Regions from separate parts of the Peribacillus sp. BM1 genome, predicted to be linked through region 4. Evidence: riboswitches for the same ligand, from Rfam matches in the RefSeq annotation. Region 4 holds a riboswitch; each other region holds the start of a gene.
What was found. Region 4 has a riboswitch for thiamine pyrophosphate ahead of tenA (thiaminase II). Riboswitches for the same ligand answer to the same signal wherever they lie in the genome.
Positions count from the first base shown of each region.

Region 1: another riboswitch for thiamine pyrophosphate. It lies ahead of AC1MGI_RS06100 (ABC transporter substrate-binding protein); the one in region 4 lies ahead of tenA (thiaminase II).
Region 2: another riboswitch for thiamine pyrophosphate. It lies ahead of AC1MGI_RS15105 (thiamine phosphate synthase); the one in region 4 lies ahead of tenA (thiaminase II).
Region 3: another riboswitch for thiamine pyrophosphate. It lies ahead of thiW (energy coupling factor transporter S component ThiW); the one in region 4 lies ahead of tenA (thiaminase II).

Region 1 is NZ_CM155259.1:1,237,715-1,243,956, reverse strand. Features, by position in the region: gene AC1MGI_RS06125 (cold-shock protein) at 65-265, opposite strand; gene AC1MGI_RS06120 (TatD family hydrolase) at 477-1,253, opposite strand; gene AC1MGI_RS06115 (ABC transporter ATP-binding protein) at 1,250-1,987, opposite strand; gene AC1MGI_RS06110 (ABC transporter permease) at 1,980-2,750, opposite strand; gene AC1MGI_RS06105 (thiamine-binding protein) at 2,747-3,040, opposite strand; gene AC1MGI_RS06100 (ABC transporter substrate-binding protein) at 3,054-4,046, opposite strand; TPP riboswitch at 4,186-4,295, opposite strand; gene AC1MGI_RS06095 (hypothetical protein) at 4,429-4,563, opposite strand; gene AC1MGI_RS06090 (hypothetical protein) at 4,613-4,759, opposite strand; gene AC1MGI_RS06085 (DUF2179 domain-containing protein) at 5,100-5,648, opposite strand; gene AC1MGI_RS06080 (hypothetical protein) at 5,888-6,242, opposite strand, start outside.
Region 2 is NZ_CM155259.1:3,119,425-3,125,666, forward strand. Features, by position in the region: gene AC1MGI_RS15085 (ThiF family adenylyltransferase) at 362-1,378, opposite strand; gene AC1MGI_RS15090 (thiazole synthase) at 1,375-2,142, opposite strand; gene thiS (sulfur carrier protein ThiS) at 2,146-2,349, opposite strand; gene thiO (glycine oxidase ThiO) at 2,354-3,472, opposite strand; gene AC1MGI_RS15105 (thiamine phosphate synthase) at 3,456-4,055, opposite strand; TPP riboswitch at 4,220-4,330, opposite strand; gene AC1MGI_RS15110 (transposase) at 5,025-5,285, shown strand; gene AC1MGI_RS15115 (IS3 family transposase) at 5,520-6,242, shown strand, end outside.
Region 3 is NZ_CM155259.1:204,222-210,463, forward strand. Features, by position in the region: gene thiE (thiamine phosphate synthase) at 396-1,034, opposite strand; gene thiM (hydroxyethylthiazole kinase) at 1,015-1,830, opposite strand; gene thiD (bifunctional hydroxymethylpyrimidine kinase/phosphomethylpyrimidine kinase) at 2,235-3,032, opposite strand; gene thiW (energy coupling factor transporter S component ThiW) at 3,001-3,522, opposite strand; TPP riboswitch at 3,677-3,781, opposite strand; partial or broken gene AC1MGI_RS01020 (AAA family ATPase) at 3,953-4,273, opposite strand; partial or broken gene AC1MGI_RS01025 (hypothetical protein) at 4,262-4,405, shown strand; gene AC1MGI_RS01030 (phosphatase PAP2 family protein) at 4,538-5,209, shown strand; gene AC1MGI_RS01035 (ABC transporter permease) at 5,478-6,242, opposite strand, start outside.
Region 4 is NZ_CM155259.1:3,656,948-3,663,189, reverse strand. Features, by position in the region: gene AC1MGI_RS17650 (ABC transporter ATP-binding protein) at 1-654, opposite strand, end outside; gene AC1MGI_RS17645 (ECF transporter S component) at 667-1,260, opposite strand; gene tenA (thiaminase II) at 1,283-1,966, opposite strand; TPP riboswitch at 2,116-2,272, opposite strand; gene AC1MGI_RS17635 (MerR family transcriptional regulator) at 2,534-3,067, opposite strand; gene AC1MGI_RS17630 (acetyl-CoA C-acetyltransferase) at 3,826-5,007, shown strand; gene AC1MGI_RS17625 (hypothetical protein) at 5,218-5,457, shown strand; gene namA (NADPH dehydrogenase NamA) at 5,684-6,242, opposite strand, start outside.

The DNA.
Region 1 (6,242 bases), 2.0 Mb from region 4:
TAACTCTAAATCAAACGAAAGAAAGACAGACTCCAAAGTAGAGTCTGCCTTTTGCATGTATCAATTATGCTTTTTGTACGTTAGAAGCTTGTGGTCCACGTTGACCTTGTTCAACTTCAAAAGTCACTTCTTGACCTTCGTCAAGAGATTTGAAACCTTCGCTTTGAATAGCTGAGAAATGTACGAATACATCGTCTCCGTTTTCGCGTTCGATGAATCCAAAACCTTTTTCTGCGTTAAACCATTTTACTTTACCTTGTTCCATTGTTGTTGCCTCCTAGTGCGTTCATCACACATTATATTACTATCCTTGCTCAAAGTGACAATCGAGTCAAAAAGTTCTCACTTTTAGATTCCTACAGTACCGAACAAAAATAATTCCTCTTAATAATAACAGGATTTGGCAACGATTGCAAACTAATAAAAGAAATATTTTGGGTTAGGAACTCCGTTTCTCGTTAACTAGTCAAAATGATTTACAGCCCATAAAATTTTGTCGTACTTTTATACAATTCTTCGTATACCCTCTCTACCTGAATGTTCTTTATTTCTGCTATTTTTTGTACACTTCCATGAATCATTTTAGGATAAGTCACCGTATCTTGGAATGGTCCTTCGAACGGCCATGGTCCATCCGTTTCCACCATCAAATTTACTAACGGATAGTCTTTAATCAATTGCTGAATCTCCGTTTCATACAAGCAATCTGGGGTGACTGAAATATAATACCCATTTTGAATCATGCGCTGAACTGTTTTTTCGTCCCCTTTGAACCAATGGAAATGTGCCTTTGTTACCGAGTGTTTTTCTAAAAGGTCACAGACCAAAGGAGCGTCGTCGTATACCGCATGAAGAATAATTGGTTTATTCAGCTCTGAAGCCTTTTTTATAAAAATTTCCAATAGTTCAATATAAGGCTCAATCTGTATTTTTGGATGCTCGAACCGCAAGTAATAGGGTAAGCCCACTTCACCAATAGCAACCATTTGATGTTGGTGTTTATTCAAGAATGAACATAATTGACTCACTTCCGAATCACTCGGTAGCTCTTGTTCTGGATGAAAGCCGAAAGCAGGCTTTAGTCGTTTATCCATCTCTGCTAAAGCTAAATTTTTTTGAGAAGAAGCGAGATTCGTTGATACAGAAATAAGTGCCTCTACTTTGTATGCTTGCAAGTCTTTTAAAATGATAGACCGGGTACTTTCTGAATATTGATCAAAATGAATATGAGAGTCGATTATAGACTGCCTCACATAATCACCCGCAATTCATTGTATATCTTCTTTTTCCACGATAAAAATTCTTCGCTTAGCAAAATCGATGCTTGTCTTGGTCTCGGAAACGGGACGATAAACTCCTTTTTCACTTGGGTAGGCTTTTCTGATAACACAATAACCCGATCAGATAAATAAAGAGCTTCTTCAATATTATGGGTAACAAGCAAAATGGCCCGTTTATCTTCTTCCCAAACAGATAAGAGCCAATTTTGCATTTCCAGACGTGTGAATTCATCGAGTGCTGAAAAAGGCTCATCTAAACAAATAAGTGATTGCGGACTTAGCAGGCTGCGAATAAACGCCACTCTTTGCTTCATCCCTCCAGACAGTTCATATGGATAGGCATTCTCGTATCCTTTTAGACCCGCTTTATCAATCATCTTTAATGCAAGTGCCTGGTCTGTCTCCCCAACAATTTCTCCACCAAGCAGGATATTGCCGAGGACCGTTCGCCATGGCAACAGCGATGGACTTTGAGGCGTGTAACTAATCGAACCGGTTTCGCCATTAATACGTTTGCCATCAAGCCTAATTTCTCCAAAGTCTGGTGCAAACAATCCACCAATTAATTGAAATAAGGTGCTTTTTCCACTTCCAGAAGGACCTAATATGGAGACGAACTCCGCTTCTTCTACACGAAGAGACAACTGATCCAGTACTTGATTTTCACCAAAGGATTTCGATATGTTCTCAATTAAAAGTTTAGTCACGTCTCTTGCCATCTCCTTTCGGCTTCCACTTCACGATCATTCGTTCCATCGATACAATAAGGGCAAAGAATACCAAACTCAAAATCATAATCAAAAAGATCGCAACAAAGACACGGTCCGTTCGAAAGGATGACGAAGCTAAGGTCATATAAACACCTATCCCTTCTTTTGCCCCAAGCCATTCAGAAATAACTGCTCCCATTACACTGTATGTAGCGGAGATTTTCAAGCCTGAGAAGATGGATGGTAGCGCATAAGGCCATTCCAGCTTCCAAAAGATTTGTTTCTTTGTTGCCCCAGCCATTTTCATGTAATGCATCAGCTCTGAACTCGTTTGTCTAAACCCATCCAAAGCAGCCACTGTGATCGGAAAAAAACAAACGAGCGTAATGACAATGACTTTAGGTAATATACCAAACCCGAACCAAATAACAAGGAGTGGAGCCAACACAATGATTGGAATGTTTTGTGAGAGAATGATGATCGGATAAATGGCTTCTCTAAGCTTCGGAATAAGGTGTAGACCAACAGCAACTGCAATGCCCACACTTGCTCCAATTAAAAACCCCAAGATTGTAAGTCCGATCGTCGATGTTAGATGGTGATGATAATTCGGCCATCCAGCAGCTCCTTCTAACCATATCTGCGAGGGGGAAGGCAGGAGCCATTTTGGTATTTCAAAAAGCCGACAAGAAACTTCCCATACGATGAATAAAAGGATGAGGACCAGAGCTGGTCTCCATCCTTTATACCAAATCTTCATGGGCGATATTTCTCTGTCAATTTATCCATAGATGCACCGCTTGGTTGATAAAGAATTTTCACTTGAGAAATCACATTACGACTGCCAATCTCAATCATCCGTTGATTCATTTTCTCGATAATTGAAAAGATTTCTGTCAAATTCCCTTCCATGGTCGTTTCAAGTGGATGAACTTCATATTTAATTCCAGAGTCATGAATAATCGCTATTGCTTCATCTACATAAGGAATCACATCTTCCCCATTTTTTGTTTTCGGGATAATTTGAATGCTTACTAATGAGTCGCTCATGTTGCTTTCCTCCTTATTTCGGTAAAAATTCATTGGTGAATGCCTTTTTTGCGTCTAATTCACTTTCAAGCAAACCGTTCTCAAACATCCAGCTCGCATAGTTTTCCCAAACCTTTTGATCTTGAACACCCCATTTTGAAGCGTCGTCTTGATATTTCGGTGATAACCACTTTTGGCTTGCCTTTACCAATTCTGGGTCTAAATCAGGAACTGCCTTAATTAAAAGGTCGGCCGCTTCTTCTGGATGTTCAATCGTATAATGATAGCCCTCGGAAACTGCTGCTACAAAAGAACGAACAGTATCTGGATCTTCTTTTATTAAATCTTCATTAGTTGTGAGAACAGGCGTATAGTAATCTAGCTTTTCCGTATAATCGGTCAAATATTGCATATTCAATTTCTCCCCACGCAGCTCAGCTTCTATACCTGTCCATCCATAATAAATCCAAGCAAAATCAATATCTCGTTTAACCGCTGTGAAAAAATCCGTATCTCCCATATTCACAATATCGATTTTTTCCACATCTCCATTTTCCTGCTTCATCAAAGAAGATAGGACAGCTTTTTCTACAGGTGCTCCCCAACCACCATACGTCTTTCCTTCGTAATCTTTCGGTGAGGTAATTTTCTTATCAACTGGGGAAGCAAATCCAGACGTGTTATGCTGAATAATGGCAGCAATCGAGACCAATGGCACACCTTGTACACGCGCTTCTGTCAAAGATTCCTGGTAGCCAATTCCGAACTCTGCTTTGCCCGCTGCGACAAGCTGGTCAGCTCCCGCCTCACCTGGCATTATAATCTCAACATCCAGCCCCTCTTCTTCAAAATACCCCTTTTCCTTTGCAACATACAAACCAGTATGATTCGTATTCGGCGTCCAATCTAAAACAAGAGTAACTTTCTTTAATTTCTCCTGATTATTTTCCTTCGAACCATTGTCCTGACTATTCCCACAAGCAGCAAGAATAAGCATCACACTAAGTAAGACTAACCATTTCTTCATTACATTTCCCCCTTGAACATGTCATTACAAAGCAGCAAACGAAGAAACAAGGTGGAAAATATGTAAACGTTTAATAGGAACCGCGCTACGCAAAAAAGCACCATAGGTTTATCCCTAGGGTGCATATCATAACAAATGAGTCCTGTTTAAATATGTTCCCTACGCTGGTTTTAACCAGATCAGGTTCCAAGGGTATGTATCTATTGGATACGGTCTCAACCAGCAACACTGGTCCCCCCACATGTTTCATTATTCAATTCGTTTAATGCTTCAATATCTATTAACTTTGCCATAGGTCTTGTTAATTTTCAAGAGATATGTTTATGAAATTACAATTAGAATGGGCAAAAAGAGCCAATAGATTGTTTTTTTGCCATTCATCTTACTTAGATGTGCTATACGAATCCCCAAGCATGGCTAGATCCTTTTTCCAAATAACTTTCCAATTGTGGTTCACTGTCGCTTGGACCGTATTTATTTTATGTATATAATTGGCAATTAGTTCTGTCATATCCATTGGAATATCCTTCACAACAGGCTGATCTTGATTGTCCCCATATTTAGAATTATTCTATTTCACTCTCCATATTCTTCAGAAAAACAGCCATACCTGAGATAAAGTTGTCTAGTTGCTCTTCTGCTTTTACATGTACATATACTAGTCCATCTTTATTGACTTCATGTTCTTGCTCAATAATAAGAGTTGTAGGCAAACTAATATCTTTATTTACATACTTCTTATAATACGCTCCAATCAAGCCATTGTTAATAATTTCTTAGATTTGTAAATTTAGTTTGTTGAGGAGGTTAAAAATGAGTATGGTGGACTAAGGGAAGGTTTGATGGATACAGTGCGGGATTACAGCAAACCGCTGCCGGTATCCCGTAATGATATGGGTATCTTCTACGTGGGCGCAGCAAGTAAAGATGCTGAATTATTCTGCTCCTGTAAGTACCCCCAATGCAATGAGCGGCCTGCCGGGGCTACGGCGGGAAGTATGTTTGTATGACTATCCATCATTTTAAGAGGGATATCCGTGGCTGGCAGTAAGTTTATTTCCCCATGTGTGTTTGAGTGTTTTTCATATTCTTTTTCATGGCCTTCACTAGGAAACCGCCTTTAAACCTTCGTGGTTCATATGAAACGATGAAAGCCTTATTGTCATATTGTTCAATAAAATTCATGACTTTCGTTTCAACATTCCGCTTTGTCAATATTTCTAATTGGTACCTTTTGCTATCACGGCCGTTCCCTTCAAAGATGGTCACTCCTAGTCCTTTATTTCTTAACGCTTCAATTAACTCTTCATTTTTGTTCATTAAATTAACATATAGCGTAGTGTATCCAATTGCTAATTTATTTTCAATGCGTGTTCCAAGATAAAGCCCCACACCAAAGCCAACAGCATAAACCATCTTTTCAGTGATGCTTTGATTACCGGAAAATATGATGGATAAGCTAAAGATCGAGATTAAAGTTTCTACTATACCGAGTAATGAAGCTGCTATACTCATGTTTTTTACTAAAAAGATCGTCCGTAGTGTCATAATCGGGACATAGACCAGTTGAAGTATAAAAATCACAAGAAGATTTAATAACATAATGAACTCCCTTTTCTATAAAAATTTTTTCTGGATGTTAAATTGAATTTAGCCTTAGTCATTATTGTACTTTTTCCTGCAAAGGTCCGTTCGTCCCTATTTGATTCACAGGCATTACCGCGGTCCGCCTTTTATGGCCGCCACGATACTGTAAACCAAACATTTATCCTATAGGATAAATGTAATCATCCCTGTGAAATGGTCTTTGCGATCACAGGGATGAAAAGTTAAACATTCAATCAGGTACCCGTTTCAATCTTTAGCAAATGCTGCGGTGCTTCACTGCTGAACGCATTGCTAATATTTTCCCAGGCCTGCTGTGTGTCTATAAAATCGGTATAATGCTTTTTCACATTGCGGTGATAGTTTTCCAGTTCGGTAGCTATCTTCATGAAATCATTTCTGTCAAAATACTCACAGATTTTTGGCAGAGTGGCGGCCAGCTGTTCACGCATCTCCTGAATTCTTTCCTCATAACTTTTGGGATCCGTAATATATAACCAAAGTGGTTTATAGCGGATCCAGCCGATACACGCCTTGTAAAAACGTTGGATAACCTCTTCACAGTTCGCTTTAATGGAGTCTAATTTCGGT
Region 2 (6,242 bases), 540 kb from region 4:
TAATCCTTTATTTGTAATTGCGACATTTTAACGCCCTTAACTACACTTAATGAAGATATCACCTTCTGCATCTCTTCAGTGAATGCTATTGTTTTATCGCGAGGCTCACTAAACCCCCTTGAATCATCTTTGTTTAATCGGATTAAGGTCGCCTTCTCATTATTGATAGGTCATTCTTTCAAATGGATATCTAATAATGCCAGGAGTATTAAATTCTACACCTAATTCCATATATACAATCTTCTTTCCCTCTGAATCCTGAAGGAAAATTCAGGATTTTCCATGCTAGCTAGCTAACTACATGGGTAAAAAGCATTCTCCAGCGGTTCCATTTCGCCAACGTTAAACCAAATAATAAACCCTAATAAAATTGAATGAATCGGTTATAGACAGCTCGCGCTTTTTTTGCTTCATTCGTACTATGAATAATCGCACGGCCATCCTTAAAGAAAACGATTCGATAATCCTCAAATTTACAGGATAGCAAATAACGATTTAATACAGGATTAGTAACATGATTCCCCAATCTCTCTAACAAGTGAGGAAGGGAATAAGTTTTCTGCTTCAGCCCTGGTCGAAGCTGGACGGCATCTCTTCCACATAATACATCTGTTTTTATTTGGTTTTCAAACAGTAAAAACGGATAGGATGGATGTTCTCCACATGTTGGACAAAGTTTATTTTTTAACTGAGTCACATTGATCTCCGCTTTTTCATTTTTCCAAATATCCATTGATTGAAGCATCGGAGAAAGTGTTTCTCCTGAAAGAATCTGTAAAACTTGTGTAACTTGTAATGCCGCAGTAATTTGAACGATCGGACTTATCACGCCAACGGTATCACATGTCATCCCATCCATTGGCAAATGATTTAACAAACAGTGTAAACAAGGTGTTTCTCCCGGAATAATCGGATATGTAAGTCCATAACTTCCAACACATGCTCCAAATAGAAATGGAATCCCATGTTTCACAGCTGCATCATTCACAATTAAACTAGTTTCAAAATTATCAGTAGCGTCCACAATCACTGAATGATCTTTTATCAATTCTTCAATATTCAGTCCGTTAACATCCTCTATGAAACTATTAATAATAATTTCGCTGTTGATTTGTTCAAGTCTTGTTTTGGCAGCAATGGCTTTTGGTAATTGATTTCTTACGTCTTCTTCCGTATATAATTGCTGCCTTTGTAGATTACTCAGCTCGACATAATCTCGATCGACTATCGTCAGACGCCCGATCCCAGCTCTTACTAACATTTCAGCACTTGCAGATCCAAGAGCTCCAGCACCAATGATGATTACACTCGCCTCTGTTATTTTGGCATGTGCCTTACTTCCTAAAAATAACTCCTGTCTTGAATACCGATTCGTCAAGATGTCACCATCCCAGTTGTTGGACTGCTCGCTACCGCATACTCTTTTTCTTCTATTCTTCCAGCTTCGAATCCTAATCTCCCTGCTCCTACTGCCAGCTTCATTGCCTGAGCCATTTTAACAGGATCTTTCGCACCTGAAACAGCTGTATTTAGTAACACTCCGTCCGCACCAAGCTCCATCGCAAATGCTACATCTTTAGGAGAACCAATACCCGCATCAATGATCACCGGAACCTGCGACTGTTCAATAATAAACTTTAAGTTAAGTGGGTTGATAATTCCCTTACCAGAACCAATCGGTGATGCACCTGGCATAACAGCGTGTACCCCAAGTTCTTCAAGACGTCTTGCTAACACAACATCATCGGATGTATAGGGCAAAACAATAAATCCTTCTTCCAATAACATTTCAGAGGCTTTTAATGTTTCAACAGGATCTGGTAAAAGTGTTCGATCATCTCCAATTACCTCTACTTTAATCATGTCACATAATCCAGAAGCTTTTGCCAGTTTCGCAATCCGCACCGCCTCTTCAGCTGTTTTTGCACCAGCCGTATTAGGAAGAAGCGTATATTTAGACAAATCTAGTTGTTCAAGAAAATTGGGCTGCTCATCTGAAAAAATATTCATTCTTCTAACAGCAAAGGTTAAAATTTCTGCTTCCGATACTTCTACCGCCTTTTTTTGCATATCAAATGATGGATATTTACCAGTTCCTAATAAAAGTCTTGATTGAAACGTACGATCGGCAATTTTTAACATGTTTCATCCTCCTCCTACAAAATGAATAATTTCAACGACATTCCCATGTGAGAGACTCATTGTTTTATAGTTTTCTTTCATGACAATTTCCTTGTTGACCTCAACTACGACAATACGGTTTTCTAAATGATAGTGGGAAAGTAATTGTTCAACCGTATTGACTCCCTCTTGAAGATCAATATTTTTTCCATTTAATGTAATGGGCATTTTTTCACCTCCTTAACAGCAATGGCTGGCGGCGGTCGATTTTAAAGGCCTCCACCCATTCGTTTTTTATTTGTCTTTTAAGTATCAAATCACGAATCATTTGCCCCGTTGCAGGAGCAAGTAGGATTCCATTTCGATAATGCCCTGTAGCAAATAAAATCCCTTCTTCTTCAGGATGGTGCCCGATGAATGGTTTTTGATCAAATGTTTGCGGACGTAATCCAGCCCAAAAAGAATCCATTTTCATATCTGCAACAGTCGGAAGCATCGTTTTTGCCTTCGCAATTAAAGTGTCAATCCCACTGAGACTAACTTTTTCATTCCAATCATTTTCAATCATGGTAGCTCCAATCACAAGTCTTCCGTTATTTCTCGGCACAATATAATAGTGATCATGAAAGATTGTATATTTTAAAGTCGCTTTTTCATCTATTACAGAAAGACATTCCCCTTTTACAGGAGTCAATTGATGGTCTAACCCAAGCTGTTTAAAAAATGTTGTACTCCAAACCCCGCTGGCAACCACAACATGCTTAGCCTCCACATGACTTGTTGCTGTTTGAATCAAGAAGCTATTATCTTTCTTTTGAATATCTAGTACAGGGGAAAATTCGAATAGAGAAGCCCCAAGTATTTGGGCACTTTTGGCAAATGCCTGACAAACAGCAATTGGCATAACATTGACATCGTCTTCCATGTAGGCTGCTCCTAATAGATTGGAAGAAACATCAGGTTCCCTCTCCTGTACAGCCTCTTTATCGAGCCATTTTACAGTCGGTTGAGATAAGATGGACCGAAGCCCATTTCTATCAGATTCATTGTAAGCAAGCTTTAAAATCCCTCCTTTTCTGTACCCTATATCGAAACCGCTCAAATGATTTAATTCTTCTTTAAGTTGGGAATAGGCATGCTGACTGCTTCTTGCAAAAGGGAAAAATACTTCAAAATCTCCGTCACATTCAGAGTGAGCTCCAAGCATACCACCCGCAGCACTTGTCGATTTCGAACCTATTTGATTGCCTTCAAACAATGCCACATTCATCTTTTCCTTTGCTAAATAATAAGCAATTGAACAACCAATTATTCCGCCGCCAATTATGGCTACTTCAAATTTTTGATTCATGATTTATCGCCTCATAATACTGTTTTGTTGAAGAGAATGTTTTTTCTGCGGAAAAAATCCCTGACATCACCGCTATGCCATCTACTTTCACTTGTTGCAAAGTATCTATTTTATTCAATGTAATACCACCAATAGCATAAACAGGGATCCTTAGCTCCTCTTTCATTTCGAGAATAGGCTGAATGCCATTTGGAGTCTTTCCTTTTTTACTGTTGGTCTCAAAACAATGACCATATAAAACATAGTCCGCGCCATCTCTTTCCGCTTTCTTTGCTCCCTCATAAGAATGAACAGAGCGTCCAACCCTTATATGAGGAAAATTTTGTTTAACCATTTTTACAGGAAGACCTTTTTCTGGTAAATGAACACTTGGGATACCCATTAACAAAGCAATATCCAAACGGTCATTTAGGATGATTTTATCTTTTTCAACACCACCATCCTCCATATACTGGAGCAAGGTAATGATTTCTTGAGCTGTTTTTGTTTTTTCCCGTATTTGGACAATATCGATCTTATCCTTTATCCTAATGATCTTAGATGCCAGATCACGAACTGATTGCATATCATCTGTTACAGCCATTAGCTTCACCTTTATCTCTCCTTAAATCCAATTAAAAAGCAGTTAGAACACCTTCTTCTAAAATCATATAGTATCAATCCTATTCAGCATTTTTTGTCCATAAAAAAACCACTCTCCTAAATAGAAAAGTGGTTTGGTTTGAAATTTGTTCACATGCAAACAAGTACAAACATTCGCTACTTTCCTACGCAGGTTCTAACCTGTTCAGGTTTTGAGGGTTTAAAAAGTAACTACTTTATTCTCAGCCCTTATCAAGGGATCCCCTAGCAATTTAATAATTTTATTTATTTGATTATTCTGATTCTAGTTGTAATTCTAATACAATAATTAGAATGTTTCAAGTGAATTCCATTCTATTTTAATCCAGTTTTAAATACTATTTTCTCAGATTATAATCTATCGTTGATAAATCAACTTTAAATTGATATATAGAAAATATTGGGATGTCATTTATAAGCAAATATTTTGCATGTATGATTTATGCAAAAATAATAGGTTATAGTTAGGGAGAATCCAGTGCTATAGGGGCTTTAATGAATAAACGGGGATTAATGATCTTAATATTTGCCAACATAGGTTTAAGTAGTAAATTAATTTCTAATACTGATTATAGTATTTTGTTCCTTATTGCGGTTATTACCACTGCCCTTACTTCCCCATTAGTAAAATGGTCTTTATACCGTAAAACAAAGGTTCAGATATAAAAAGTTAGTAACAAACGGTATTCTTAATCAAGAATCTAGTCCTACACATAAAAAAAGAGCGCAATTTTTATACTGGAATTGCTCCCTATAATGGAATAACCTATTAGTTTCTATGAGGTGTAGGTAACTTAGTAGAAGATCATTGCTTGAACCTTAATCAAATTAAGCACTAGTTAGTTCAACAAATAATGAATGTAGTATAGATGTATGGACACAACTTGGTTAAGTTATTAATATTGAACTAACGAGAGGACGTGTCCGAACTATGAGTCACAAACGCTATAATCAAGAATTTAAACAAACAGTAGTTGAGCTTTATCGCTCAGGTACACCAGTCAGTCAACTATCTAGCGAATATGGTATTTCTGAAGTGACAATTTATAAATGGATTAAGCAACACTCGCCAATTGAAGGTACACAAGAATTAACTGTGACAGAAGTAGATGCCATCCAAAAGGAAAATCTCCGATTAAAACAGGAGCTTGAAATCCTAAAAAAGGCTATGACCATATTCGCGAGAAAATAGATAGCGAAGAATTGATCGACTATATTACAAGTGAAAGCGAACATCATCCAGTACAGCTGATGTGTCGTGTTTTAAATATAAATGGATTAAGCAACACTCGCCAATTGAAGGTACACAAGAATTAACTGTGACAGAAGTAGATGCCATCCAAAAGGAAAATCTCCGATTAAAACAGGAGCTTGAAATCCTAAAAAAGGCTATGACCATATTCGCGAGAAAATAGATAGCGAAGAATTGATCGACTATATTACAAGTGAAAGCGAACATCATCCAGTACAGCTGATGTGTCGTGTTTTAAAGATGCCTAAAAGTACGTATTATCAATCTTGTCATAAGCAACCGAATAGCTATCATGTCGCCAATGAACAGCTACTTGAACGAATTCGTGTCATTCACCATGAAAGTAAGGGGCGATATGGTGCACCCAAGATCTTTGAGACACTCAAGCAAGAAGACTACACGGGCACGATTAATCGAATTCAACGCATCATGAAAAGAGCAGGCATTCAATCAAACACTACAAAAAAATACCGTCCTACACCGACACAGAAACCAGTAGAAGAACGAGAAAACGTACTGGAACAAGATTTTACAACAACGAATATTAATGAAAAATGGGTGGCCGATATTACGTACATTCATACAATTCGTCATGGTTGGTGCTATCTAGCATCTGTACTAGATTTACATACGAAAAAAGTGGTAGGTCATAAATTCTCTCGTAAAATGACAACAGAAATTGTACTGGAAGCTTTAGAGAATGCCGTACAAGATCAAAGCCCTGGGCCAGGACTCATTGTACACACGGATTTAGGTACCCAATATACAAGTGAAGCGTTCCAAGAACGCCTAAAGAAATACAAAATGATACCGTCATTTAGTCGAAAGGGATGCCCTTACGACAATGCTTGTATTGAATCATTTCACGCAACACTAAAAAAAGAAGAAGTATATCAA
Region 3 (6,242 bases), 940 kb from region 4:
CAAATGAAAATTAAATTGCCTCATAATGATTAAAGCGTATAGGATTTACTACGTAAAGTTAGAGGTTATTATCGGTTTATTCTAGTACTAAAAAAATAGTAAGTAGATGTAAATTATAGAAAGACATGAGCATCATACCTATGTTTGTAAAAGCTTATCCTTTTGCGAAAGTCATTTTCATAGACTTTCGCATTTTTTATTTTTAGTGATTTCTTCAGTAATAGTAATAGCACTGGCGTTACAGCGAAAGGAATCGTATACATGTGATTCTTGTCAGCTTGTTTTAACTGGGCGAAAGGCAAGAGAGACAAAGGTTATTTTATAGGTTATGACCTCACACTCTATACATCGTTTACCATGTCATATAAACGATATATAATCGAACTGCCAAATTATTAGAGAACTAGTGCTGTCATCATTTGTTTTTTTAAAAATTCCGCTGCTTTTCTCGGATCATCTGCTTTCATAATCGCCGATACAATCGCTGCACCACAAATACCGCTATCGAGAATTTGTGGAAGATTAGCAGAGGTTATGCCTCCAATCGCAACAGCTGGAATGGCAACAGCTTGGCAAATCATTTTCAGTGCTCCATGCTGTAGCATCGAAGCATCCTTTTTTGTTACAGTTGGGAAGACTGAACCTACCCCAATATAATCAGCTCCCTCTGCCTCAGCAATCAAGGCTTGTTGGACATTTTTAACGGAGACACCAATCTTCATGGACACTGGAACTAGTTTCTTTACGACAGATAAAGGGATATCACTTTGCCCAATATGAATGCCTTCTGCTTCTACTGCAAGCGCAATATCAACGCGGTCATTTATGAAAAGTGGAATAGAATAAGTCGCAAGTAATTGTTTAATTTTTAACGCTTTTTCATAAAAGACTTTTCCATCGGCTGTTTTTTCTCTTAATTGAACAGCTGTAACTCCTCCAAGAATGGCCTCTTCAATAATTTGCTCAAGCTTTCCAAGCGGGATCGATTCCTCTGTGACAAGATAGAGGCTAAGATTATCTCGTAGCATACTCATGTAATTGTACCTCCTTCATCCAAGTCGCTCCGTTCATCAGCGAGATCGTATCAATTAATTTCATTCGGAAAGTCCCAGTTCCTTCTCCTTCTGATAGCTTCTTTGCAGTTAATTCACCAGCAATACTCATGACGGAAATTCCCGCTACTGCTGCATCAAGCATCTGATCTGTAACCCCTGCAAAGCAACCAATTAAGGAAGTAGCCATACAGCCTGTTCCTGTCACTTTCGTCAAAAGGGGATCGCCATTGTTCACTAAAACAGTCGTTTCACCGTTACTAATTGCATCTGTTCTACCACTTACAACGATTGTACTGTTTAGTTCTACCGCTGCCCGCGCAGCAAGGTCCGCTCCTGCTAGAGATACCGTACCTGAATCAACACCTCGCGTCTGACTTTTCCCTCCTATTAAACTATAAATTTCACTGGCATTCCCTCTAATAATGCTCATCTTCACTTCATGAAGAATCTTCTCAGCCATCTCGATTCGATAAGGTGTTGCCCCAGCGCCAACAGGATCAAGAATGACCGGGATATGAGCAGAATTAGCAGCTTTTCCAGCTAAAATCATTGCTTCACAGGAATCGGCGTTAAGCGTCCCTAAATTTAAGACAAGTGCATTTGCAATTTTCGCCATATCTGCGGCCTCATTGACACTGGATGCCATAACAGGAGAGCCGCCAATGGCAAGGGTACTATTCGCACAATCATTGATCGTGACCGAATTGGTTATATGATGAACAAGCGGATTGGCACTTCTTACTTCCTTGAATAATAATTCGATTCTATTTTGCATGTCATTGCCTCCATATTTTTATCGTTTTAGGAGAGAAGACTCCCACTTCAATTTTGTGCAGGGCGTAGCCCAAAAATAAGTGGGAGTCTTCTCGCCTTTCCGCGCAAAGGAACACACGTTCCTATATCGTGATATTCCTGTACAAGTTGTTCTTTGAAAACTGAACATATGAGGTTGGTACAAGAAAGGCTTCGTACCGTAAAATGTTCAAGCAACATTCGCCCCACACGTATCGAAGTAGCGAAAACCAAGCAGAGTAGAACGTGTGGCAGTTCAACGTACAAGATATTAAGCACTAACCGTAGGGACTACGGGGTTAGCCTGCTAAATAACTGGTGGATACACTGGTGGTCGCAGGAATCCCCCACTTCAAATTTTTGTTAGAAAATTAAGTTGTGGGTAGTTCAAGATTGGTGTACTTTCTGAAATTGATAGAAATGGTTGACTGGACCATGGCCATTCCCAATGGCAAAGCTGTTACGGATAGCTTGCGTAATATATTCTTTTGATTGACGGATGGCATCCTCGATTTCAAGTCCGTTTGCCAAGTTAGCCGCAATGGCTGATGAAAGGGTACAGCCCGTCCCATGTGTATTTTTCGTATGAATTCTTTCACCATTCAACCATGAATAATTTGTCCCATCATAAAAAAGATCATTTGGATCTCCGGCAGAGTGTCCACCTTTTAACAAGATGGCCTTCGCTCCTAATTGCTCGAGACCCTCGCATGCTTCATATAAATCTTGTTTCGATTGAATCGTTATTCCCGATAGCGTTTCCGCCTCTGGTATATTAGGAGTAACGAGCGTAGCCATTGGGAGCAAGTGCTTTTTCAATGCTTCTACAGCATCCTCCTCCAGAAGATGATCCCCACTTTTAGCAATCATGACTGGATCAAGGACAATGTACTGAGGTTTATATGTATAAAGCATTTCAGCAACCGCTTCAATCGTTTCCGCCGAACCGAGCATGCCAATTTTCACCGTATGCACTTCAATATCGTCAAAAACGGCAGATATTTGGTCGCGAATGATTTCTTGGCTCATCGTTTGAATCGAACGAACCTCTACCGTATTTTGGGCGGTAACAGCTGTGATAACTGACATGCCAAACACATGATGTGCAGAGAATGTTTTTAAGTCGGCTTGAATTCCCGCTCCTCCACCTGAATCAGAGCCTGCGATTGTAAGTGCTGTTTTCATAAAGTAACCCCTCCAAATATTTATTTTTCAAGAAAACCTTTAATAAAATAAACGCAATACTTGCACCTGCTAAAGAACTAATTGAAAACGCTGGTAAAAAGCCAAATAAAGCCACTTTTTTCCCTAAAAACAACAGGGCAAGTGGATAACAGGCAAGCGCACCAATAATCCCGGTACCTATGACCTCACCTACACAAGCGAAACCAATCTTATTTGTATACCTGAATAATAGTCCTGCAAGCAAAGCCCCAATCATGCTCCCTGGAAAAGCAAAGATAGAACCCGTTCCAGCCATGTTTCGAATAATAGAGACGAGTAATGCCTGGGCAATGGCATAGCCAGGCCCTAACATAACGGCCGTTAATACGTTCGCTAAGTGTTGGATCGGAAAGATTTTGGCAAAGCCCATTGGAATAAAAACAAAGGAACTAGTCAGTGCTGTTAATGCTGTAATCATGGCAGTAAGTGTGAGCTTTCTAATGGAATTCATCGTTTCATCTCCCTTTTGTGTGCCCCATACATTGACCAAAATAGTTTGGAGCATTTTAAGTGGTTTGTTTAAAAAAGCCACGCACTCTGAAATAAAACCAAAAACCCCCTTCCTGAAAGTAGGAAAGGGGTAGATATCCACATATAAACTAACTGAGCTAATATCTCCACTTCCCTCCGCCGGCATGATCCGGTTCAGGTTCAAAGGGTCTAGAACAACGTTCCATCTCAGCCTCTTAAAGACTCCCCTAGTGCAATGTATATTTAATTACTGTCATCATACCATGCTGGAACAAAAATGCAATGCCTGAAAATTTGAAATTGATATTTTTTTAGGACGAGATAGGAAAATTGGATTCATGTAGCGCCTATTAACAAGCAGTAATACCTCCGCCCTTTTTTCAACAGAAAAAGCCCTACAAAGAATATTGCTAAATGTAAAAGATATAATCCTCCGGCAAAACCCTTTTTAAGAACTTCTTTGTTCGTTCTTCTTTTGGATTCACAAAAATATCTTTAGGTGTTCCTTCTTCTACTACAACGCCGGCATCCATAAAGATCACTCTATTGGCTACATCTTTCGCAAACGACATTTCATGCGTGGCGACTAACATCGTTGTTCCTTCATTGGAAATATTTTCCATGACGGTCAACACTTCACCGACTAGTTCTGGATCTAGTGCAGAGGTTGGTTCGTCAAATAGAATGATATCTGGGTTTAAAGCGACCGCTCTTGCTATACCAACCCTCTCCAAAGATACTATCGAGACGTAAGAGCTGGACTGCACAATCCACCAATGGATGACGCAACAATAAAGAAATTAGCTATATCCGCCATTGAACAAAATCAAGCTGATTTTAGTCATCATGTACCAGCAAAATAACTAGTAGGAAGAGTCTGGTATCAGTTACATAATTGCTTTTGCAATTGGACCCCAGGCTCTTTTTTTGGGATTGCCAGCCTCCATTTTGATGTATAATAAACATCAAAACGTATATGGATTGTGAGGAATTTTATGAACATGAGACAAAAGTCTACACTTGCTCTATTTCTTAGTCTGCTTTCGCTCGCAGGCTTTGGTTTGGTTGCTTTCTTCGTCAGTAACCAACAAATTGCAGCGTTTGATCAGACTGGAATCAGTATTAGCCAAGGTATAATTTCACCGACGTTAACACCACTGATGCTATTTTTCACTTTTATCGGCAAAACAGTTTCTTTCTTGTCCCTTTCTTTGATTATTTCGTTTATCCTTTACTTCGTGTTGAAACGCCGTTCTGAACTTATTTTATTTCTAGCAGTGATTGTTGGCTCGAATGTTCTTTCACAAGTCATTAAATATGCCTTTCAAAGAGAACGACCTGGAATTAATCCGTTAATCGAAGTGACTAGATACAGCTTCCCAAGCGGACATGCCACCAATGCCATTGCTTTATATGGGTTTCTGGCGTTCTTGATTTGGCAGTACATATCCAAAAGATCTAGTCGGACTCTTATTATTCTTATAAACGCGGTCCTTATCCTGACAATCGGCTTCAGTCGAATTTATCTAGGTGCACACTACCCTAGTGACATCCTTGGTGGATATTTCACGGGCGGATTCTGGCTTGCTAGTACAATCTGGTTTTTTCAGCGTTATCAGAATAAGCATGCAATGGATACTTCACAAAAAACCGTTACATACGCTTAATCACTATTTTCACATAAAGTGAAACTTCAATCAGTGGGGTTCTTACTGCCCGTTAAGCGTGGGACAAAAAGTTATCCCCCTGATTCACATCACTTCAGGGGGATATTTCTATTATTTTTTTAATGGCAGGATCGATACCGGATTAAAGGACAGTATGACTAGCTGTTAAAAGATTTACTTTTATAGGGGCCTACCGCATGTCCGTCAAGCTAAAGCAAGCCATTACTACCAACTTGGGAAACCTTGAATGATAAACAATGACTTTTCATCAACTTATTTGCCCTTGTCTTCTATTCGTATTTCTAATGAATGCAATGACGATAGCCAAAGTAATAATAAAGTAAATGGATATTGCCCATAACGCTGTTTCGAGCCCTGCTTGCATTCTGCCGTTATAATAAAGCAACGCCCTCATTCCATCTACCATATATCTAGTAGGTAAAATGGAACTAAATATTCGATGAACAACTGGTAAGGTTGCCAGAGGGATTGCTCCACCGCTTGAGAAAATCCCCATAATATTTACCGGGAACATCACCAACATTCCCCAACCACCGAATAACAGGGCAAGCGATTTAAATAAAAAGAACATGGTTATACAACAGAAAAAGGTGAACAAGAAAATAATCCATATGCTAGTAGCATGGGAGCTTCCAAAAAATCCGAATACCGATAATTGCAAAATAACTGAGACACAAAAGGATAAAATTGCCCCAAATATCAATTCAGATGTCAGCAATTTCGATTCACTTAATGAAGATTCATTCTTTTTTAGAATACCGTTTCCCCTCATCAGATATCCATGAATCATATTTGCTCCCATGAGTCCTGAAATAGAAGTAATAAGGATCATCATGAATGGAGTCATTCCTTTATTTAGATTAACCGGAAGCCCCAGTACATTTTTCATAGTAAACTTAACAGGATTATCTAATAGTAAGGCATTGTCAGGGGATAGAGTAATCCCTTTTTCATTTAATTCATTCTTAAAGTTGTTACTGAACGCTTCAGAAGTGGCAGAAGCAACTGCTTC
Region 4 (6,242 bases):
TTCTTTTGGTCCATCGGCTATAATCTGTCCTTCTTCATTAAAAAGAATGATTCGTTCAATGAATTCTAGGACATGATCAATTTTATGTTCTACAATAATCAATGTTTTTTCTTGGCCGACTTCTTTTAATACATTCCAAATCTCTTTCGTTCCTTTAGGGTCAAGCATCGCTGTTGGTTCATCTAAAAATAATACGTCTGGTTTTAGGGCCAAGATCGATGCTATCGCTAAGCGTTGTTTCATGCCTCCAGATAGTGTTTGAATGTTAGTATGAATATCTGGTAGAGATAAACCGACCTGCTGTAAGTGATGATGGATTCGCTCAATCATTTGTTGTTTTGGAACGTTCATATTTTCAAGAACGAATGCAATTTCTTCATCAACAAAAGGCATGCAAAACTGACTATCAGGATCTTGAAAAACATACCCCCATGAAGAGGGACATAAAAGTGCCTCAGCTTTCATGGGAACGTCAATCGAATGAGGAATTAAGCCGCTTAAAACTTGTAAAAGCGTCGATTTTCCACAACCTGATGGCCCGAGAAGGAGAACTTTTTCCCCTTTGTAAAAGGTAGAAGAGAAGTCCTTAAATAATAAGGACGCATCTCCAGGGAATTTCAATCGTAACTTTTCAACATGTGCAATTCGTTCCATAGTTATCCACCCTTACTTTTGATCCAGTTCAGCATAATCTTTACTTGATGCTGGACGAACAAGATTTGTTACGCCTGTCGCTTCTAAAACTCTCACTAAATAGTAAGCAAACACACCTGCAAAGAGAATAGACCCGAGAAATCTAGCAAACATAAATAATGTTAAATTCCAAGCAGCAAGATCACCGATTTCTCCATAGGCGAAATCCATTAGGACCGATCCTAAGCATGCAGCGATAGCCGACAATATCGCTACGGAAATATGAAATCGTTTATATTTGAAAGCCATAAAGACAAGCTCTGCAAACAAACCTTGGACAACGCCATACAGAAGCACGGTTAGCCCCCATGGGGAACCTAAAAGAAATTCACCGGACGCCGCTGCAATTTCGGCAAGCAATGCAACACCTGGTTTACGGATGATAAAAAAGGCAACATTAGCCGCAATAAACCACATGCCATACATAAATTGGTCGGCATGTAAGCCGATTGGTTTTAGAGCATAATATACGGAACCCCAAAGAATATAGACAATGCCAAATGCAATGGCAATTACAATCGTCACTAATATGTCTGTCAATTTTAACCCTTTTGTCATGTTATGAATCTCCTTTTTTAGAATTGGATTATTATACTTCTAGTACTTTTTTTTGAACCGGCCACGTTTCTAACTGATACGCCATTTCCCAAAAAGAGTATTCATATTGACTACTAAGGATGAAATGCTCTTTCATTCGTAGTTTATCTTCCTCAGTCACTTTGTTAGCAATCTCATCGATTCTCTTAATCTGTTCGTCTACCAATGTCCGGAACCAATCGCCGCCATATGCAGCAATCCATTCTTGATAAATCGGTTCTTCTGGTGTACAACCTTTTAGTCTTTCACCGATTTCATAATATAACCAGTAACATGGCAGGATTGCCGCAATTACGTCACCTAAATGTCCTGAATAGGAAGCACGATACATATGTGACGTATATGCATAAGCAGTAGGTGCAGGTTTAAAGTTCTTCTTTTCCTCTTCAGTAATGCCTAATCGTTTAGAGAAATTGTCATGGAGCGATAGCTCAGCTTCATACGTTCCTTGTGCATGGCTGGCAAGTCGACTCGTTGTGTATAAATCTGTTGCTTTTACTGCCCCTAAAGCTTGTACTCTAGCAAAATGAGATAAATAATAAGCATCTTGCATCACATAGTAGCGAAAACAGGCGAGTGGGAGTGTCCCATCTCCAACTCCTTTAACAAACGGGTGGTGAAAGCTTGCTTCCCAGATATGATCAACTTCTTTACGAATTTCCTTTGAAAATGTCATGTGATTTGCCCTCCATTTTTTCTATTAGTAGTAAGTGAGACACAGATAGATATATGAAATTGCCCAGTATCTTCTTTTAAAAAATAAAAAACCACTTCCTTTTTAGCATAAGAAAGTGGTTTTGATTGGTTACAAAATAGGTGTCCTCAGTATAGACGCCCCCACTTCCCTACGCTGGTATAATCCAGATCAGGTTCTAAGGGTCTTAAAGTCTCACTTTAATCTCAGCCTTTTCGGTCATAAGAAGCTTCAAATATCTTTGTCAGCTTTCCATTTCCCATTCAAGAGGCACCCCTAGTGGTAAAAATTGTTTATTTAATTGTCATTTGTCTAAATAGTATCATGAATTTTTTGATTGTCAATCTTTTATGAAAAATAGGAATGTTTGATGATTATCTAAACGTTGCAGATTGATATGCAAATAAGCTTTGACTGAATGGGGATAGTAGGCGATCAATACTGAAAATTGCACTGTTTGTTTTATTTCTATGACTTTGTCTCGAGAGCACGACTTACCTTCACAGTGAAGGTATAAAAAAAGAGCAGAAGATTCTGCCCGGAGCTTGATTAGCCGAATAAAAGTTGGAAAATATGCCGTCGTTTTTGCTTTTTTGGTGCTTTTTTTCCGTCAAAGACAAGTGGATTACTAGATAATGACATCCCTTTTTCATTGTTTTTTCCAGTCTCAAGCGCTTCAATCCGTTTAGCCATGCTTTCAATCTGTTTGTTTAGATCTTCAATTTCTCGACGATGTTGAAGGAGTTGGTAAGATGCTACGCTATCGGCTTTATCATCGAGTCGTCTTTCTAACTCCTGAACGGTTGTCAGAAGTTTTTCTATGACAATCTGATTTTCAGGAGGTTGAACAGTTGGCTTGACTGCTCCTTTTCTACTCTTTTTCTCTCCCAGTTCAACTTGCTGGAGAACTAATCCAGCGTTTAATTGCTGCTGGATTTGTTTCAATTGCTGTATGTTTTCGTCCGTAAATAAGTAGTGACCATGTGAATTACGCTCAATCTCCATATTGCATGCTGTGACCCAACGCTGTACCGTACTTTGAGAAATTCCTAATTCATTTGCTACTGACCCTGAATTTTTCATTAAAAATCCCTCCTAATGACTATACAATTCTTCCTCTTTCGCTGATTTCCTTTCCCTCTGACAAAACAAGTTTAGATTCGGCAAAGAAAGTGGATTTGCCCCTTATTTTTTAACAGATGTCGATTTCGCTTTGAAGAATTCAACTCTCCTATGAATGAGGAAATCTATATAAAGTGAAACTTCAATCAGTGGGGTTTTCTTCATCCCCCACTGATTGTTAGTCCCGTTCTATTGTCGCTAAGATCTTCGCTTTCGCTTCGACCAATCGACAGTACGAACCCGAATCAATGAATCACAGACTAAGTACGCCGCATCCTGCGGCAACGTCTGTGTGACCCACATCCTGTGGGCCTCAACTATGCCTTTGAAAACCACAAAATTAAGTTTCACTGTATCTCACCAATCGGGATTTTACATAAAAAGTGAGGCGACTGCCCAGCCCTGACAAGCATAAGATGAAATACGGCGTGGCGTAGTTTGCCACAGAGTATTTCATCTTATGACCTCGGAGGGGCTAGGAGCCGCAACTAGATTGGGCAGTGGTCCCCCACCTACGCTTCTTCGATTCTCTAAGCCTTGAGGTGGGGGTCTTACTGCCCGTTAATGCAGAATAAAGTGTGAGAAGAGGAAATTTTGAGGAATAAAAACACTTTGAATTATAGAGGTTGTTCAGAAAAATCTAGACTTAAAAAACTAAACGGTTATAATTCTACTATATATTGAATATTCTGATACTTGGTTGAGGAGGAGGTAGATGCATGAGTGATGTGTATGTAATAGAAGGGGCTCGAACGGCATTTACGAGTTTTGGAGGATCCTTTGCTCAAGTTTCGGCAGCTGATTTAGGGGCAGCGACAGCACGGGAAGCTTTAAGAAGAGCAAACATACAGCCAACAGATGTAGATCATGTCATTTATGGGAATGTTATTCATTCCTATACGAATGCATCCTATTTGGCGAGACATATCGGCTTAAAGGCGGATGTGCCTTTTGAGGTTCCCGCATACGCTGTGAATCGTTTATGTGGTTCAGGTGCACAGTCGATTGTATCTGCTGCACAGCATATTTTATTAGGCGAGGCTCAAATCGTGCTTGCTGGTGGTGCGGAGAATATGTCAATGTCACCTTTTGCGAATTTCAACGCGCGTTTTGGTGGCTCGAAATACGGGACGCTTGTTTTTGACGATATGTTGCAAAGTACATTAACGGATGAGTATGCAGGCAGTGGAATGGGCATGACAGCGGAAAAATTGGCATCCATCTACTCGATTTCCCGAGAAGAACAGGATTCGTTCGCTTTGTTAAGTCAACAACGTGCAGCCAAAGCGAGAGACACCGGTGTTTTTGCGAAAGAAATTGTTCCTGTTGGAGTTCCACATCGGAAAGGCACCAAGTCTATTTCCGTGGATGAACATATAAAAGGGGATGTAACAGCAGAGAAATTGGCGTCATTAAAACCTTCATTTAAAACAGATGGAACCGTGACACCAGGAAATGCGAGTGGGATTAATGACGGTGCAGCTTCTGTTATTGTTGCAAGTAAAAGAGCTGTGGGCGAAAGAGGTGTACAACCACTCGCGCGAATTGTGTCATGGGGAGTGGCTGGTGTAGACCCTTCAATTATGGGAATAGGCCCCGCCCCAGCAATCCGTCAAGCATTGGATAAGGTTGGATTGACGATTGCTGACATGGATGTAGTCGAAATAAATGAAGCATTTGCTGCGCAATATTTATCAGTTGAGAAGGAGCTAGGGCTTGACCGTGATAAAACGAATGTCCATGGTGGTGCGATTGCACTAGGTCATCCAGTCGGTGCGAGTGGAGCGCGAATTCTATTATCACTAGCGTACGAGCTCAAACGGCGGGGTGGACATTTTGGAATCGCAAGCCTTTGTATTGGTGGTGGACAAGGAATCGCTGTTGTTTTAGAAAACGTCTAAAGGTTGTATCACGAAAGCTCAAGTATCTAGAAACTAAAAAGGGGATCTTTCCCATTTGAAAGAAACGAAAGTGAGATTGGAAACGGGGCTGCCTTTAAGAGTAAGTCTATTTTAAAGGCTCTTTTCTAAAAGATTGTGGCTAAACAAATAATTGAATGTATAATATTAACAACAAAACAGAATGCTGTTTAAATAGTTTTAGGAGGTGTTATGATGAAATTAAAGAGTTTTATTGTTACCTTCTTATCGCTTGTATTAACGACAGTTGTACTTTTCTTAATTGGTCATTTGTTTTCTATCCCGTGGTTAATGTTTCACCACGAGTATATAGATAACGCAAATGGCTTCATCATTTCAACTGGCTCATTCGTTCCTTTAATAATAGGTTTGGTTGTAAGTTTTTTTGCGGAAAAGATTTATGTTTATAAATATCGACAAAAACTTGGTTGATCATACCAAGTTTTTTTAGGCTCTTATTTTTGCAATGGTTGTAAAATTTACTTGGTGGCAAGAACCAGGGAGCATTCCTTAATAATGAATTCTTGTTTCTAGATAAAGTAGATTAAATCTAGGAAATCATAAACAAGCAAGAAATATGTAGAGGAAACGACCTCTCATATTTCTTGCTTGGCTTATTGTAGCCTGTTGTTAAGAACAAGACGCTTGTGTTGCTGTTTTACCAGCCTCTCTCATACTGTGCGGGTGGTGTGATTTCAGCATTCAATTCTTGTGCGGCTGTTCGTGGCCAGTATGGGTTCCTGAGCAGCTCACGTGCAAGAAAAATTAAGTCTGCGCGGTCATTTTGCAGGATTTCCTCTGCATGAATGCTAGAAGTGATTAAGCCGACTGCGCCTGTCGCAATCTCTGCACCATGTTTAATGGTTTCACTGAAAGAAACCTGGTAGCCTGGAAATGTATGAATGCGGGCAGGTGCTACTGCGCCAGAGCTTACGTCGATTAAATCGACGCCATCTTCCTTCATCCATTTTACAATTTCGATATACTGCTCGGGAGTCATGCCGCCTTCTAAATAGTCATTGGCTGAGATTCGGATGAATAATGGCCCATCCCAAACTTCTTTTACAGCAGTAATGGTTTCTTTTACAATCCGATAACGATTTTCGGCAGAGCCGCCGTATTCGTCCGTTCGTTTGTTGCTGATCGGTGATAGAAATTGATTGAGTAAATAGCCGTGGGCGCCGTGAAGTTCAATCACTTCAAAGCCTGCTTTTTTG